3 regions of the Paenarthrobacter sp. JL.01a genome follow, and region 3 is predicted to be linked to each of the others. Evidence: predicted binding sites of a transcription regulator. Region 3 holds the regulator's gene; each other region holds the start of a gene.
The links. The regulator Rex, encoded in region 3, represses fermentation and respiration genes when NADH is low (regulators of the CRP and FNR family bind a similar motif). The targets are predictions, from matches to a motif close to CTTGTGAANNNNTTCACAAG.

Region 1: the regulator Rex is predicted to act here: its motif matches at 1,362-1,381, upstream of N5P29_RS12260 (glyceraldehyde-3-phosphate dehydrogenase).
Region 2: the regulator Rex is predicted to act here: its motif matches at 2,471-2,490, upstream of N5P29_RS03300 (queuosine precursor transporter).

The regions. Positions count from the first base shown of each region.
Region 1 is NZ_CP104877.1:2,602,410-2,606,825, forward strand. Features, by position in the region: gene N5P29_RS12260 (glyceraldehyde-3-phosphate dehydrogenase) at 1-1,104, opposite strand, end outside; RNA gene rnpB (RNase P RNA component class A) at 1,405-1,793, opposite strand; gene N5P29_RS12270 (YaaA family protein) at 1,850-2,614, shown strand; gene N5P29_RS12275 (zinc ribbon domain-containing protein) at 2,637-3,374, opposite strand; gene N5P29_RS12280 (Nif3-like dinuclear metal center hexameric protein) at 3,433-4,359, opposite strand.
Region 2 is NZ_CP104877.1:666,932-671,347, reverse strand. Features, by position in the region: gene N5P29_RS03310 (SRPBCC family protein) at 1-82, shown strand, start outside; gene tgt (tRNA guanosine(34) transglycosylase Tgt) at 130-1,440, shown strand; gene N5P29_RS03300 (queuosine precursor transporter) at 1,524-2,234, opposite strand; gene N5P29_RS03295 (TetR/AcrR family transcriptional regulator) at 2,505-3,167, shown strand; gene N5P29_RS03290 (TIGR01777 family oxidoreductase) at 3,164-4,060, shown strand; gene N5P29_RS03285 (hypothetical protein) at 4,202-4,416, shown strand, end outside.
Region 3 is NZ_CP104877.1:3,495,763-3,500,178, forward strand. Features, by position in the region: gene N5P29_RS16415 (hypothetical protein) at 1-635, shown strand, start outside; gene N5P29_RS16420 (hypothetical protein) at 897-1,658, shown strand; gene N5P29_RS16425 (redox-sensing transcriptional repressor Rex) at 1,704-2,411, opposite strand; gene N5P29_RS16430 (glutaredoxin family protein) at 2,487-2,741, opposite strand; gene N5P29_RS16435 (HAD family hydrolase) at 2,846-3,664, shown strand; gene N5P29_RS21030 (endonuclease domain-containing protein) at 4,136-4,416, shown strand, end outside.

The DNA of each region.
Region 1 (4,416 bases), 890 kb from region 3:
CATGGACACGTCCGGGGTGGGTACGCGGATGGCATTGCCCGTGAGCTTACCCTGCAGTTCGGGAAGGGCCTTGGCGACAGCTTTTGCAGCACCGGTCTCGGTGATCACCATGTTCAGCGCAGCCGAGCGTCCACGGCGGTCACCCTTGTGGAAGTTGTCGATCAGGTTCTGGTCGTTCGTGAACGAGTGGACCGTCTCGACGTGGCCGTGGATGATGCCGAACTTGTCGTTGATGGCCTTCAGCACAGGGGTGATGGCATTGGTGGTGCAGGACGCGGCGGTGACGATCTTGTCGTCGTCGTTGATGTCGCGGTGGTTGATACCGTGCACGATGTTCTTGAGCTCGCCCTTGCCCGGCGCCGTCAGCAGGACGCGGGCAACGCCCTTGCTCTGCAGGTGCTGGGAGAGGCCATCGGTGTCGCGCCAGCGTCCCGTGTTGTCGACAACCAGTGCATCCTTGATGCCGTACGCGGTGTAGTCGACAGTCGCGGGGTTGTCCGAGTAGATGACCTGGATCTGGACACCGTTGGCCGTGATGGTGTTGGCTTCCTCATCCACGCGGATGGTGCCTTCGAAGGAGCCGTGGACGGAGTCGCGGCGCAGCAGGCTCGCGCGCTTGACGAGGTCGTTGTCAGCACCCTTGCGAACCACGATGGCGCGCAGGCGAAGACCGTGGCCACCGCCGGCCTTTTCGATCAGGAGGCGGGCCAGCAAGCGGCCGATGCGTCCAAAACCGTAAAGAACGACGTCGGTGCTGGTGCGGTCATCAGCGCCGCGCCTGCCCACGATCTCGGCCAGTTCTGACCGCAAGTACTCATCCAGCGAGGCGCCGTTGCCTTCTGCCCGGTACTTCTCCGTCAAGCGTGCGATGTCGATGGCTGCGGCACCGAGTTCAAGCTCAGAAAGGGCGTTGAGCAGGGGTGCGGTCTCTTCGAGCAGGAGCTCGTGGTTGCTCATCCGGCGTGCAAAGCGGTGGGCCTTGAGGATGTTCATGGTGGACTTGTTGATCAAGCTCCGGCCGTGGATGCTGGTGACCACGTTGTTTTCCCGGTACAACCGGCCGATCACCGGAATCATGGCCTCGGCGAGAGCCTCCCGGCCCATCCACTTATCAAGACAAGAATCTGACGTCTGGCTCACAGAACTACCTTCCTTGGGTCAACCACATACGTCCTCGTATGCAGATGGCAGCGGCCGCCCGGAGTAATCCTGCGGCACATGCGCCAGCGGGCTTCGGTCCACCCACAGCGCCTTGAACGAGAGCAAAGAAAATCCGCCGGCTGCGAACGCAGTCCCGGCGGCAGAACATCTACGTTCAGTAACCATTCTAGGCGGGAAGGGCCGGGCATAGTCGTCCCGGAGGCGTGAAATCACTCACACGCCCGCGATTCCGGCAGTCATAAATGGATGGGTTGACCGATACGCCGGGTTCTGTCATCCGTTGTCGTTGCCAACAATGGAGTAGCGGCCATCCATCTACGGACGCCGTTGCCGACGCCCTCCAGCGGCCTACCCGGACACTCGGGCGAGCAGCCCTCGAACGTGTCCTGTCTGGCCTTGCTCCGGGTGGGGTTTACCTAGCCTCCCCGGTCACCCGGGGAGCTGGTGGTCTCTTACACCACCGTTTCACCCTTACCTGCTGCAACCGGTGCAATACCGGAAACGCAGGCGGTCTGTTCTCTGTGGCACTGGCCTGCGGGTTACCCCGAGTGGGCGTTACCCACCACCCTGCTCTGCGGAGCCCGGACGTTCCTCGAGCCACTTTCGTGACGCGCGACCGCCTGGTCAACCCATCCGCCCTACAGTCTACCGGCGTCCGGGCGGCCCAAGTCACCGGTAATATCGACTGGTGCTGATTCTGCTGCCGCCTTCAGAAGGCAAGACCCCCGCCGCCAAAGGCCCCGCCATTGACTGGGAGTCGTTGAGCTTTCCGGAACTTAACCCGTACCGGGCCAAGGTCCTTGAAGCGCTGGGAACCGTGAGCGCGCACGAGGACGCACTCGCGTTGCTGGGCGTCGGCGCCTCCCTGCGGGACGACGTCGAACGTAATACCCGCCTCCATGCCGAACCGGCAGCCCCTGCGCACCAGGTGTACTCCGGCGTGCTGTACGACGCCTTGGGCTTCAAAACCATGACGCCGGCCCAGCGGCGCAAGGCGACCGAATCCATCCTGGTGGTCTCGGCGCTCTGGGGCGCCATCGGCTTCGGCGACCACGTGCCGGCCTACCGCCTGTCCATGGGAACCGCACTGCCCGACGTCGGACGCCTTGCCTCCTACTGGAAGCCGCAGCTTAACGCCGCACTGGCCAAACGCTCGGAAGGAGAGCTGCTGATCGATTGCCGCTCGAGCACCTACGCCGCGGCGTGGGCTCCCCCCGCGGAGCAGACGGTAAACGTCAATGTTTTCAACGAGGCCAATGGCAAGCGGACGGTGGTGAGCCACTTCGCAAAGCACACCCGGGGTGAGCTGGCGCGGCACTTGCTGACGAGGCGCGGCAAGGCACCGGCAACTCCCCAACAACTCCTGAAGGCAGCAAGCGAGCACTGGACCACCGAACTCGTCGAGGGCACTGCCCGCAAGCCGCATGCGCTGAACATTATCCTGACGAGCTAGGCCCGCGGAATCCGCAGCAGGGTCAGTTCCACTCCGCCGATCGAACCAGGATGACGCCGGAGTCCGGGCAGAATACGATGTCGTCTTCGGCAGCGGCTTTGACCTCGGCGAGGTCGCCTGGGCTGAGCATCATCCCCGAGCCTTCGGACTTGCCGTGGAACAGGCGGGCAGCACCGACGCCCCGCTTGGCGATGGTCTTCTCGTAGACTGCGAGCATCCCCGTATCCAAGGCTTCGGCGAAGGCTGCCCGCTGTCCGCGGACCACCGTTTCCTCAGCAGCGATCTCCGCGATAGCTTCATCCAGCTCCGCACGGATACTTCCAAAAGAGCCCTGGATGTCATCGGCGATGGCCTGCTGGGCAGCTTGGCGTTCACGCAGGGTGTCCAGGCGCTCCAGGATCTCCAGTTCAACGTCTTCGAGGTCTGAACGGCGCTTGGACAACGAGGCAATGTCGTTCTGCAGCGCCACCAGGTCCTTGGACAGGCCGGTCCCGCTGTTGAGCCTGGTTTCGTCGCGCTCGATGCGGGAGGCAACCTGTTCGACGTCGGCTTCCGCCCTGCGGAGTTCGGCCTCGGCGTCGTGGACGGCTACTTTGGCAGCCCCCAGTTCACCGTTGGCTACTGCGAGGGCATCGGTCAGGTCAGTAATGCGGGGATCGTTTTCCAGCACTTTCCGGCGGCCGGCCAGCGATTTGAGCTTGGCATCCAGTCCCTGCAGTTCAAGCAATTTCATTTGTTCTGCCGGTGCTGCTTTTGCCACGCTTACCTCCGCTTGTCGCCGCCGGCCCTGGAGATCAGGTCCGGATCTTTCCTAGACTCTAGTCGCCGCCGGGAGTCAGTATGAAGTCCCACGGGTCGCTGTTGGTACTGCTGACGCGGATATCGACGTCGTAGCCTTGGTCCGCGAGGACGTTGCCCAGCGCTTCGGCCGCCGCGGGAAGCCACAGCCATTCGCTGGCGAAGTGGGAAACGTCAATCAAGTAGGGACGACCGTTGGTGGCCCCTTCCCTGGCTTCCGATGCCGGGTGATGGCGCATATCCGCTGTGACGTAGACATCTGCTTGGTTGGCCCGGACGGCGTCGAACAGGCTGTCGCCGGCGCCGCCGCAGACCGCGACGCGCCGCACAAGTCCGTCCTTGTCACCGGCCACCCGCACGCCGCCGGCAACAGCCGGGAGCATTTCAAAGACCCGTGCCGCGAAGTCACCCAGGGTTTCGAGGTCCGGAAGATCACCCACCCTGCCAATTCCTTCTTCAGGCAGGCCGTTGGATGCAGGGGTCAGTGGCGTGACGTTTTCCAGCCCAAAGGCATCTGCGAGGACATCAGAGACCCCACCGACGGCGGAGTCGCCGTTCGTGTGGACAGTCAGCAGGCCGGCGCCCGCCTCGATCAAACGATGCACCGCTAGTCCCTTGGCCGACGTTGCCGCCACCGAATTCACGCCTTTGAGCAGCAAGGGGTGGTGGGTGATGAGAAGTTCAGCGCCCCATTCGATGGCCTCGTCAATGACTGCCAGGGTGGGGTCCACTGCAAAAAGTATCTTGGTCACCGGAACCGTGGGACGCCCGACCACCAGGCCTACTTCGTCCCAGTCCTCGGCAAGGGACTCGGGCCAGAGCTCTTCCACAGCCAACAACACCTGGCCGAGGCTGGGTTCGGCGCTGGCTCCCTCTGTTTCGTCGTGTTCTGTTTCGTCCTCTTCGACGGAATCCGCATCAGAAATGCCAGTGTTTACTGCTTCCATGTTCCTATTCTTCACTACCGTTCCGGATCAGGCAGTCCTTGCCGCCGGGTATCTGCC
Region 2 (4,416 bases), 1.6 Mb from region 3:
CACTTTCGATTTGGGGGCCCACACCCTGGCGGACATCCGGTCCTCGTGGGACAACTGGAAGGCCGAAAACTACGGCTCCTAGGGCTTATCCGGCAGGTTGCTCCCGGTAAAGCTGGCACACTTGGTAGCGTGCCAGCTTCCTCATCTGCCCCTGCATCTTCCCCTTCGCTGCCCGGTTTGTCCGAGCGGCAATCCGGGTTCTCCTTCTCGGTGGGCACGCGCCTGACCGAGACGTGCTCGCCGTCGTCCTCGCTCGTGGAGGCGAACGGGGGCGCGTTCCTGGGCCGGACTGGAACCATCACCACGCCGCACGGGACAATCCAGACGCCGGCGTTCATCGCCGTCGGGACCAAAGCCACCGTAAAGGCCGTGCTGCCCGAGTCCATCGCGGACCTCGGCGCGCAGGCCGTGCTGGCCAATGCCTACCACCTTTACCTGCAGCCCGGACCGGAAATCCTCGACGCCGCGGGCGGGCTGGGCGCGTTCATGAACTGGTCAGGCCCCACGTTTACGGACTCCGGCGGATTCCAGGTGATGAGCCTTGGTTCCGGGTTCAAGAAGGTCATCGACATGAAGAACGTGGACTCTTCCGGACCTGACGACGCCGTGGCCCCCGGCAAGGAACGGCTGGCGCACATTGACGATGACGGAGTCTGGTTCAAGTCCCACCTCAACGGGGACCGGCACAGGTTCTCGCCGGAGATCTCCATGCAGGTCCAGCACCAGATCGGCGCGGACATCATGTTCGCCTTTGATGAGCTGACTACGCTGCAGAACTCCCGCGGCTACCAGGAAGAGTCGCTGGAACGGACGCGGTTATGGGCGCTGCGGTGCCTGGCGGAGCACTCGCGTTTGACGGAATCCCGCGTGGGCAAGCCGTACCAGGCGTTGTTCGGCGTGATCCAGGGTGCCCAGTACGAGGACCTGCGCCGCAAAGCCTGCCGTGACCTCGGGGCGATGCCTTTTGACGGCTACGGCATCGGCGGGGCGTTGGAGAAGGAAAACCTGGGCACAATCGTGCGTTGGTGCAATGAGGAACTGCCCGAGGACAAGCCCCGTCACCTCCTGGGCATTTCCGAGCCGGACGACATCTTCACGGCAATCGAGAACGGCGCCGACACCTTCGACTGCGTCTCCCCCACCCGCGTGGCCCGCAACTCCGCGTTCTACACACCGTTCGGGCGCTTCAACCTGTCCGGGGCGAAGTACAAGACTGATTTCGGCCCCTTGCAGGAAGGCTGCGACTGCTACGCCTGCGCCAACTACTCCCGCGCCTACATCCATCACCTGTTCAAGGCCAAGGAAATGCTGTCGGCGACGTTGATCTCCATCCACAATGAGCGCTTCGTGGTGAAGATGGTGGACGATGCCCGCCTGGCCATCGAATCCGGGGACTTCTTCGAGTTCAAGGCGGAGACGCTGGGGCGGTACTACTCGTAACTGCGCCGGGTTCGCGGGAAACGTGCGACGGCGTTGGGAAACTTCCAGCGAATTGGCACGTTTCCGGCGAACTCGGCGAGTAGTTAGGCCGCGACTACCCCGTAGCTCGGCTCGCGCTTCTTGATCCAGCCCACCACCAGCACGGTGATCGGCACGAAGATGAACTCGACGGCGGTCTTGTAGAGGAAGCCGACGAGGACGTAGTTGACGAACGAACCCACGTCGGAGATACCGATCACGGACGCCGCAATGCTGCAGAAGATCAGGGTGTCCACGAATTCGCCCACCACCGAGGAACCCATCAAACGCGCCCACAGGCTCTTTTCGCCAGTGCGTGCCTTCATCTTCACCAGGATCCAGGAGTTGATGGTCTGGCCTGCCAGGAAGGCCAAGAGCGAGGCCAGGACAATCTGCGGCACTGGTCCGAGCGCACCCTCGATGGCGGCCTGCTTGGCCGTTCCGTACTCGTCATCGAAACCCGGCAGGATGATGATCACCCAGTAGCAGAGGGATGCGAAGACGGACAAGGCGAACGAGGTAATGATGGCCTTCCGGGCCTCCTTGAAGCCGTAGACCTCGCTCATGACGTCGCCCAGTATGTAGGCCAACGGGAAGAGGAAGAAGCCCCCGTCCGTGATGATCGGGCCCAGCGCTACACCCTTGGAGGCGCCGATGTTGGAGAGGATCAGCACCACGGCCATGATGGCCAACATGATGCCGAAGTAGGGGGAACCTATCGAGGCAAAGCGCGGTGCCGGTTTGCTGAGAGTGCTGGAGCCAGAGGGCGTGGGCATGGGTCATCCGTTTCGTAGTGGTTCGCGCAGGCGGCCCCGACGTGAGGCGGCCCCGCTGTATTAGCACTGGGCGGTGGGGCATGCGGCCGGCACCGGTTACATTGTCCCACCCCGCCCGGCACCCTTACTTACAACCCACCCCCTTCCCCCCAACCCTCACTCACAACCCACCCCCTTCCCCCCAACCCTCACTCACAACCCCCACTTTTGAACACGTTCAATTCGTGCCATACTATTTTCTGAACACGTTCAAAAACCCAGGAGTGACGAATGGCTGCCAAAAGTGAACAAACCCGTCAATTGGTGGCAGACGTCGCGCTGAAGATGTTCCGCGAGATTGGCTTCGAGAAGACCACCATGAGGGCCATAGCCCAGGAGGCCGGGGTGTCGGTGGGCAATGCCTACTATTACTTCGCGTCCAAGGACGAGCTGGTCCAGGAGCTCTACATCCAGGTGCAGGACGAGCACGCCGCGGCCGCCGCCCAGGCCCTCGAAAACGTCCGGGATCTCGCCGGCCGCCTGAAGGCCGTGCTTCACACCGGAATCGACGTCATGACGCCGTACCACCAGTTCGGTTCCGACTTCATCTCGACGGCGATCCGGCCGACGTCGCCCGTCAATCCGTTCGGAGAGGCGTCCACCGCCGCCCGGGACGCGTCGCTCGCGATCTTCCGCACCGCCGTCGACGGCTCCTCGCCCGCTGTCGCCAAGAAACTGCGCGGCGACCTGCCCGAACTGCTGTGGCTGGCGTACATGGGTGTCGCGCTGTTTTGGGTCTACGACGAATCCGAGGGCCAACGCCGCACACGCAGGCTGATCGACGGCGCAGCGCCGCTGGTTGCCCGTGGCCTGTCGCTCGCGAAGATTCCGGGGGTCGGCAAGGTGTTCGACGACGTCCTCGGGCTCGTACGCAGCGTGAAGGAAGACTCGTGAAGACTGTGGTGATCGCGGGTGCTTCCGGCTTCATCGGCAGCTACTTCCGGCGCCGGTTTCTCCAAGACGGTTGGCAGGTCCGGACGGTTGGGCGGGCCGCGTCGGCCAACGCGCAATGGGACGACGACGGCGCCATCACCAAAACGCTGGACGGCGCTGAGCTGCTGGTGAACCTCGCCGGACGATCCGTGAATTGCCGTTACAACGAGCGCCACAAGCGGGAGATCCTGGAGTCCCGGGTGCAGACGACGCGTGCCTTGGGGCGTGCGGTTGCTGGGTGTGCCGAACCACCCCGGACGTGGATCAACTCGAGCACCGGAACCATTTATCGGCATGCGGAGGACCATGCGCAGTCCGAGATTTCGGGAGAGTTGGGCAGCGGATTTTCCGTGGACGTGGCCCGGGCCTGGGAGGACGAGTTGGCAGCTGCTGTCGCGCCCGCTACGCGCAAAGTGCCGCTGCGCATTGCGATCGTGCTGGGCGCCGGTGGCGTCATGGGTCCCCTCCGGAACCTCGCCCGACTTGGCCTGGGCGGGCACATGGGTCCGGGCACGCAGAAGTTCAGTTGGATCCATGTGGAGGACCTGTGTCGAGCGGTGCTGTTCATTCACGAACGGCCAGAGCTGACTGGTCCCGTCAACGCCGCTTCACCCTACCCGGTGGACAATCGTGAGCTCATGGCTTTGGTGCGGCAGAGCCTGGGTGTGCCGTTTGGCTTCCCAACGCCGTCGTGGCTGCTTGCGGCCGGGGCTATTCTCATCCGAACCCAGACCGAGCTGGTGCTGAAAAGTCGATGGGTTGAGCCCCGCAGACTGCTCGATGCTGGATTCGCGTATGAATACCCGTCGCTGGCCGGTGCGCTCAATGAGATCACCGAGGGCTCACTCACGTAACCACCCCACCCGACCAACCCTCACTCACCTACATGTCCGGAGGCGATTATGAACGATGACAGTTGGACTGACGAGGCCGAATATGGGTTGATCGCAGCCGGACCGCGGCACAGCTGGCGATACGGATCAAAGGCCCGGGTGGTGATCGATGGCAAGGGGTTGGCACTCGGAATTGCTGTTGCACACCTGACTTTTTGGTTTTTGCTGACTCTTCAATCACCGGGATGGGCAGTTCTTTTCTTCATCTACAGCCTGCTTCCGGTGTGGGCTGTCGGCGCTGGCGTTGGATCACTCCTAGGGCTGGCGCTGCGGCGGGTCCGTAACCAGTGGGTTCATGTCGCCGCCTTTTTCGCCGG
Region 3 (4,416 bases):
AGCCACCGCAAGGCGGCACGGTTCCGCCTGGCGGGTACCAAGGCCAGCAGGGCTACCAGCCTCCGACGCAACCTGGCCAGTTTTCCCAGCCCGGTCCGCCGCAGGCAGGCCCCGCCCAACCAGCCCCCGGGCAGCCGGGATTCCATTTCGAAATGCCCACTGATGGACCGCGCAGCTTCAACGACGTGATGCCCCAGGGTGGATTCTCAGGGATTTTCAAGACCCAAGGCCTGCCCACCGAGTTGAAGGTTTCCTACTTCATCTGGGTGATCTCCGGACTCCTGGCCCTCCTCTTCGGGCTCATCGGGTTCTTCGCCATCATTGCGGCCTTCGCGTTCATCCCCGGCGTGGCAGCCTTCCTGCTGGTACTCCTGATCCTCAGCCTGGCTGTCGCAGCAGCCCAGATTGTCCTGGCCATGAAGATGAAGGAAGGAAAGGAGTGGGCCCGCCTGGCCCTGACAGTCCTTGCCGCCGTTTCGCTGCTCCTGGCCATCTTTGGGTCCATGAACTCCGGTGCACCGGGCGCCGGCTTGGGAGGCAACTGGTTCGGCTTCCTTGTCAGCGCCGTTGCCGTCGTGATGATGTGGCTGCCCAACTCCCAGCTCTGGTTCAAGGCAATCAAGGGTCACGCATAGCCCAACCCGAGCTACCGGCGTCGTTCTCCAACAGCGGTCTGTGACCAGAAGGCCGCGGGCGGTCCCCTAAGGATCCCCGCGGCCTTCATCATGAAGACGTACTCCAAGATGATGATTTTCCCTGGCCCCATGGATTTCCTGCGTGTGGTATGCATCGCCGCAGGAACGTGGGGGTACGGTGGAAACAGAACCACGCTGGGGGCAGGGTCACTTTGCTGATCCCGGCGGCCGTACCTGCAGTCGAACAAGCAAAGGAATGCCATGAGCAACCCTCCATACCCGCCGTCGAACCCGGGCGACTCCGACCAGCCCGCGCAGCCCGGTGGCCAGCCGGCAGCTCCCCAGTACGGCCAGCAATCCCAGCCACCGGCAGCCCCTCAGTACGGCCAGCCCGCAGCACCGCAGTACGGACAGCAGTCCCAGCCACCGGCAGCACCGCAGTACGGCCAGCAATCCCAGCCACCGGCAGCTCCCCAGTACGGCCAGCAGTCCCCGTATGGCCAGACCGGTGCCTCGCCTTATGGCCAGGCACCGCAGTACGGGCAGGACACCAACTGGCCCAGCCAGCAGCCGGGTCCTTCGACGGTCCCCCAGATGGTGACCATCGCCTTCTGGTTGATCGTTGGAGCAGCTGCGATCTGGCTCATCTCCATCTTCATCTCCATTGCAGCGATGAACGATCCCGCCTTCAGGAGCATGTTCGAAGAGCAGCTGGCGGCCGGGGGCGCGGCAGATCTCCGCTTTGAAGACGTCAAGGGCTTCATCGTTGGCGTCATGATTGCACTCGGCGTCATCGGTGCCGGACTGTACGCTCTCGTGGCCATAAACGTCCGCAAGGGCAAGAACTGGGCGCGCATCCTTGGCACGGTCCTCGCTGCGCTTTCCATCTTCGCCCTGGTGCCGCTGAGCCTGGCAACCCTGTCAGCACTGCTCGGCATCGCAGCGATCGTCCTGCTGTACCTGCCGGCGTCGGCCCCCTATTTCCGGAAGACGCAGCAGTTCGGAAACCCGTACGCCCGCTAAAGGGCCGGCTTCCACACATCCATTCGGGCGCGGACCCGGGTGAGGCTAAACAGCCTGGCCCGGTGTCTGCGCCCTTTGTGCGTGGTAGGCCAGAATCTGCAGTTCCGTTGCCATGTCCACTTTTCGGAGGTTCACGTGCGGCGGGACCTGCAGGAGCACCGGTGCAAAGCTCAGGATGCTCCTGATGCCTGCTGCGATCACACGGTCACACACTTCCTGGGCCACCGTTGCCGGGAGTGCGAGCACCACCATGTTCGTGTGCGTTCGTTCCAGGACCCGCTCAAGTTCGGCCGAGTCGCTGACCCGCAGCCACCCGACCTCGTTGCCGATCACCATCGGATCGGCGTCGAAAATGGCTACGACGTCGAAGCCGCGGGACTCGAACCCGCCATACCGGGCCAACGCCTTTCCGAGGTTACCGGCTCCAACGATGGCCACTTTCCAGTCATGGGTCAGGCCAAGCGCTGCGGCGATGTGGCGGCTCAGGTTCTGGACCTCGTAGCCGACGCCGCGGGTTCCGTAGGAGCCGACATAGGAAAGGTCCTTGCGAAGCGTTGAGGAGCTGACGCCTGACGCTTCTGCCAGGGCTTCGGAGGAGACGCGCTCCACTCCTTCGGCCAGGAGCGAGTTCAGCGCACGCAAATAGAGGGTCATCCGGGCCACAGCCGCGGGCGGGATCTGCTTGGCGGCAGGTTCGTTATCCCCGGAAAGTGCTTCCGGGGACGGTTCCAGCGCAGTCACGGTATTCTCCATTGCGTCGCTTTGTTGTTCCACTCTATGACCCCCGGCCGGACTCAACAAAAGCCACCGCGCTGGCCTGCTGCACCCTCAGCCCGCCAGCGCTTTCTTCAAAGTGCGGGTCAGCCGGTCTTCGTCGATCTTCCAGAAATCACGCTGGATACCGTTCACCAGCACCACCGGAATCTCTTCGGCGTATCGTTCCTGAAGCTGCGGGTCGCCGTCGATCGACTGCTCGGTCCAGCCCAGGCCAAGGCCTGTCGTAACGCGCTCGACGGCGGCACGCGCCTCCGTGCAGAGGTGGCAGTCAGCTTTGGTGAGGAGGACGACGTCGGGATTAGCCATGTGCTTAACGGTAACCGCCCCCACCAACCCTCACTCACACCCCGCCGCGGGTCCGGCCCGTGCGCCCTCAGCGCGGGGTACCGGCGATTGACTAGACTCAAGGCATGCCCGAGGAGAAGAACGCCGCCGTTGCCGCATCTGGCCAAGTGCAGAAGCACAGCGGTGAAGCAGCGTTCTTCGACGTCGACAACACGCTGATGAAGGGCGCCAGCCTCTTCCATGTCGCGCGAAAAATGTACGAACGCAAGGCCTTTACCCTGCCCCAAGCGGCGGGCTTCGCCTGGAAACAGTTCAAGTTCGTGATGCGTGGCGAGAACATGGAGGATGTCCACGCGGTTCGTGACTCTGCACTGACTCTCGCAGCCGGAATCAGCGTTGAGGACATCAAGGCGCTTGGCGAAGAGGTTTACGACGAGATGATCGAGTCTCGGATCTGGCCCGGAACCAAAGCTTTGGCCGAGCAGCACCTCAGGGTTGGCCGTAAGGTTTGGCTCGTAACTGCGACGCCCATCGAGGTCGCAACCGTAATTTCCACGCGCCTTGGGTTGACCGGGGCACTGGGCACCGTGGGCGAAGTGCATGAAGGTATGTACACCGGGAAACTGGTCGGCGACATATTGCACGGTCCGGCCAAAGCGGTCGCCGTCCAGCTCGTCGCCGAACGGGAGGGTCTCGATCTGGACCACTGCTGGGCCTACAGCGATTCCGCCAACGACATTCCGCTCCTGACCATGGTGGGGCACCCCGTCGTCATCAATCCCGATGCCAAGCTGCGACGGCATGCCCGCGACAACAACTGGCCCGTGTACGATTTCCGTTCCGGTCGGCGCGCTGCAACCCTCGGACTGAAGGCCGCAACAGTGGGCGGCGCAGTCTACGGCCTGTGGCGCGGCTTCTCACGCTTCCGCGGCCCCCGCCTCTAAACGCGCCCCAAACCCTCACTCACATCCCCCGGTCTTAAACCCAACCCTCACTCACATCGCGAAGTCGGCCCGGCATACCTGTGGATAACTTCTGCACCCCCAACGCCATCTGGGTAACAATGCCGTATGCAGATACCGATTCCCGTCCCCTCCCAGCTGAGGTCCGCTCCGTTTACCCTTGCCGAGGCCATTGATGCTGGCCTGGCTCCCCGAGACCTTTGGGGTCGGGTCAGCATAGAACCGGTAAGCAAGGGCATTTACCGTCCGTCCGGTTGGGACTTTGACCTCGAAGCAGCTGCGCGATCGCTTTCGGCTGCGAGCCCGGGGGCTTGGATTTCGCACGTCACGGCCGCCAGGCTTCACGGGTTTCCGCTTCCTCCGTGGCTATCCGACTCAAACGAACTGCACCTCAGTAAGCCGCGGCGCCTCCCGGCAGTACGGCGGAAAGGGGTTACGGGGCACACTCTCGTGGTGGCCGAGGGCGAAATTGAATTGGTTCGGGGGCTTTGGATCAGCACACGTCCCAGAACCTGGCTGGATCTTGCCCGCACGCTGCCTTTGAACGAACTCATCTGCGTTGGTGACCACCTCATTCGCATGCCGCGAGCCGAGTTCGAACATCGGGATACGGCATATGCAACCATTGACGGCCTCCGTGCGATGGTGGAGCGCCACAAGAACCTGCAAGGCATCGTCCGCGCGCGGGAAGCACTCGAACTCATGCGGGTCGGCGCGGATTCAGCGCCCGAGTC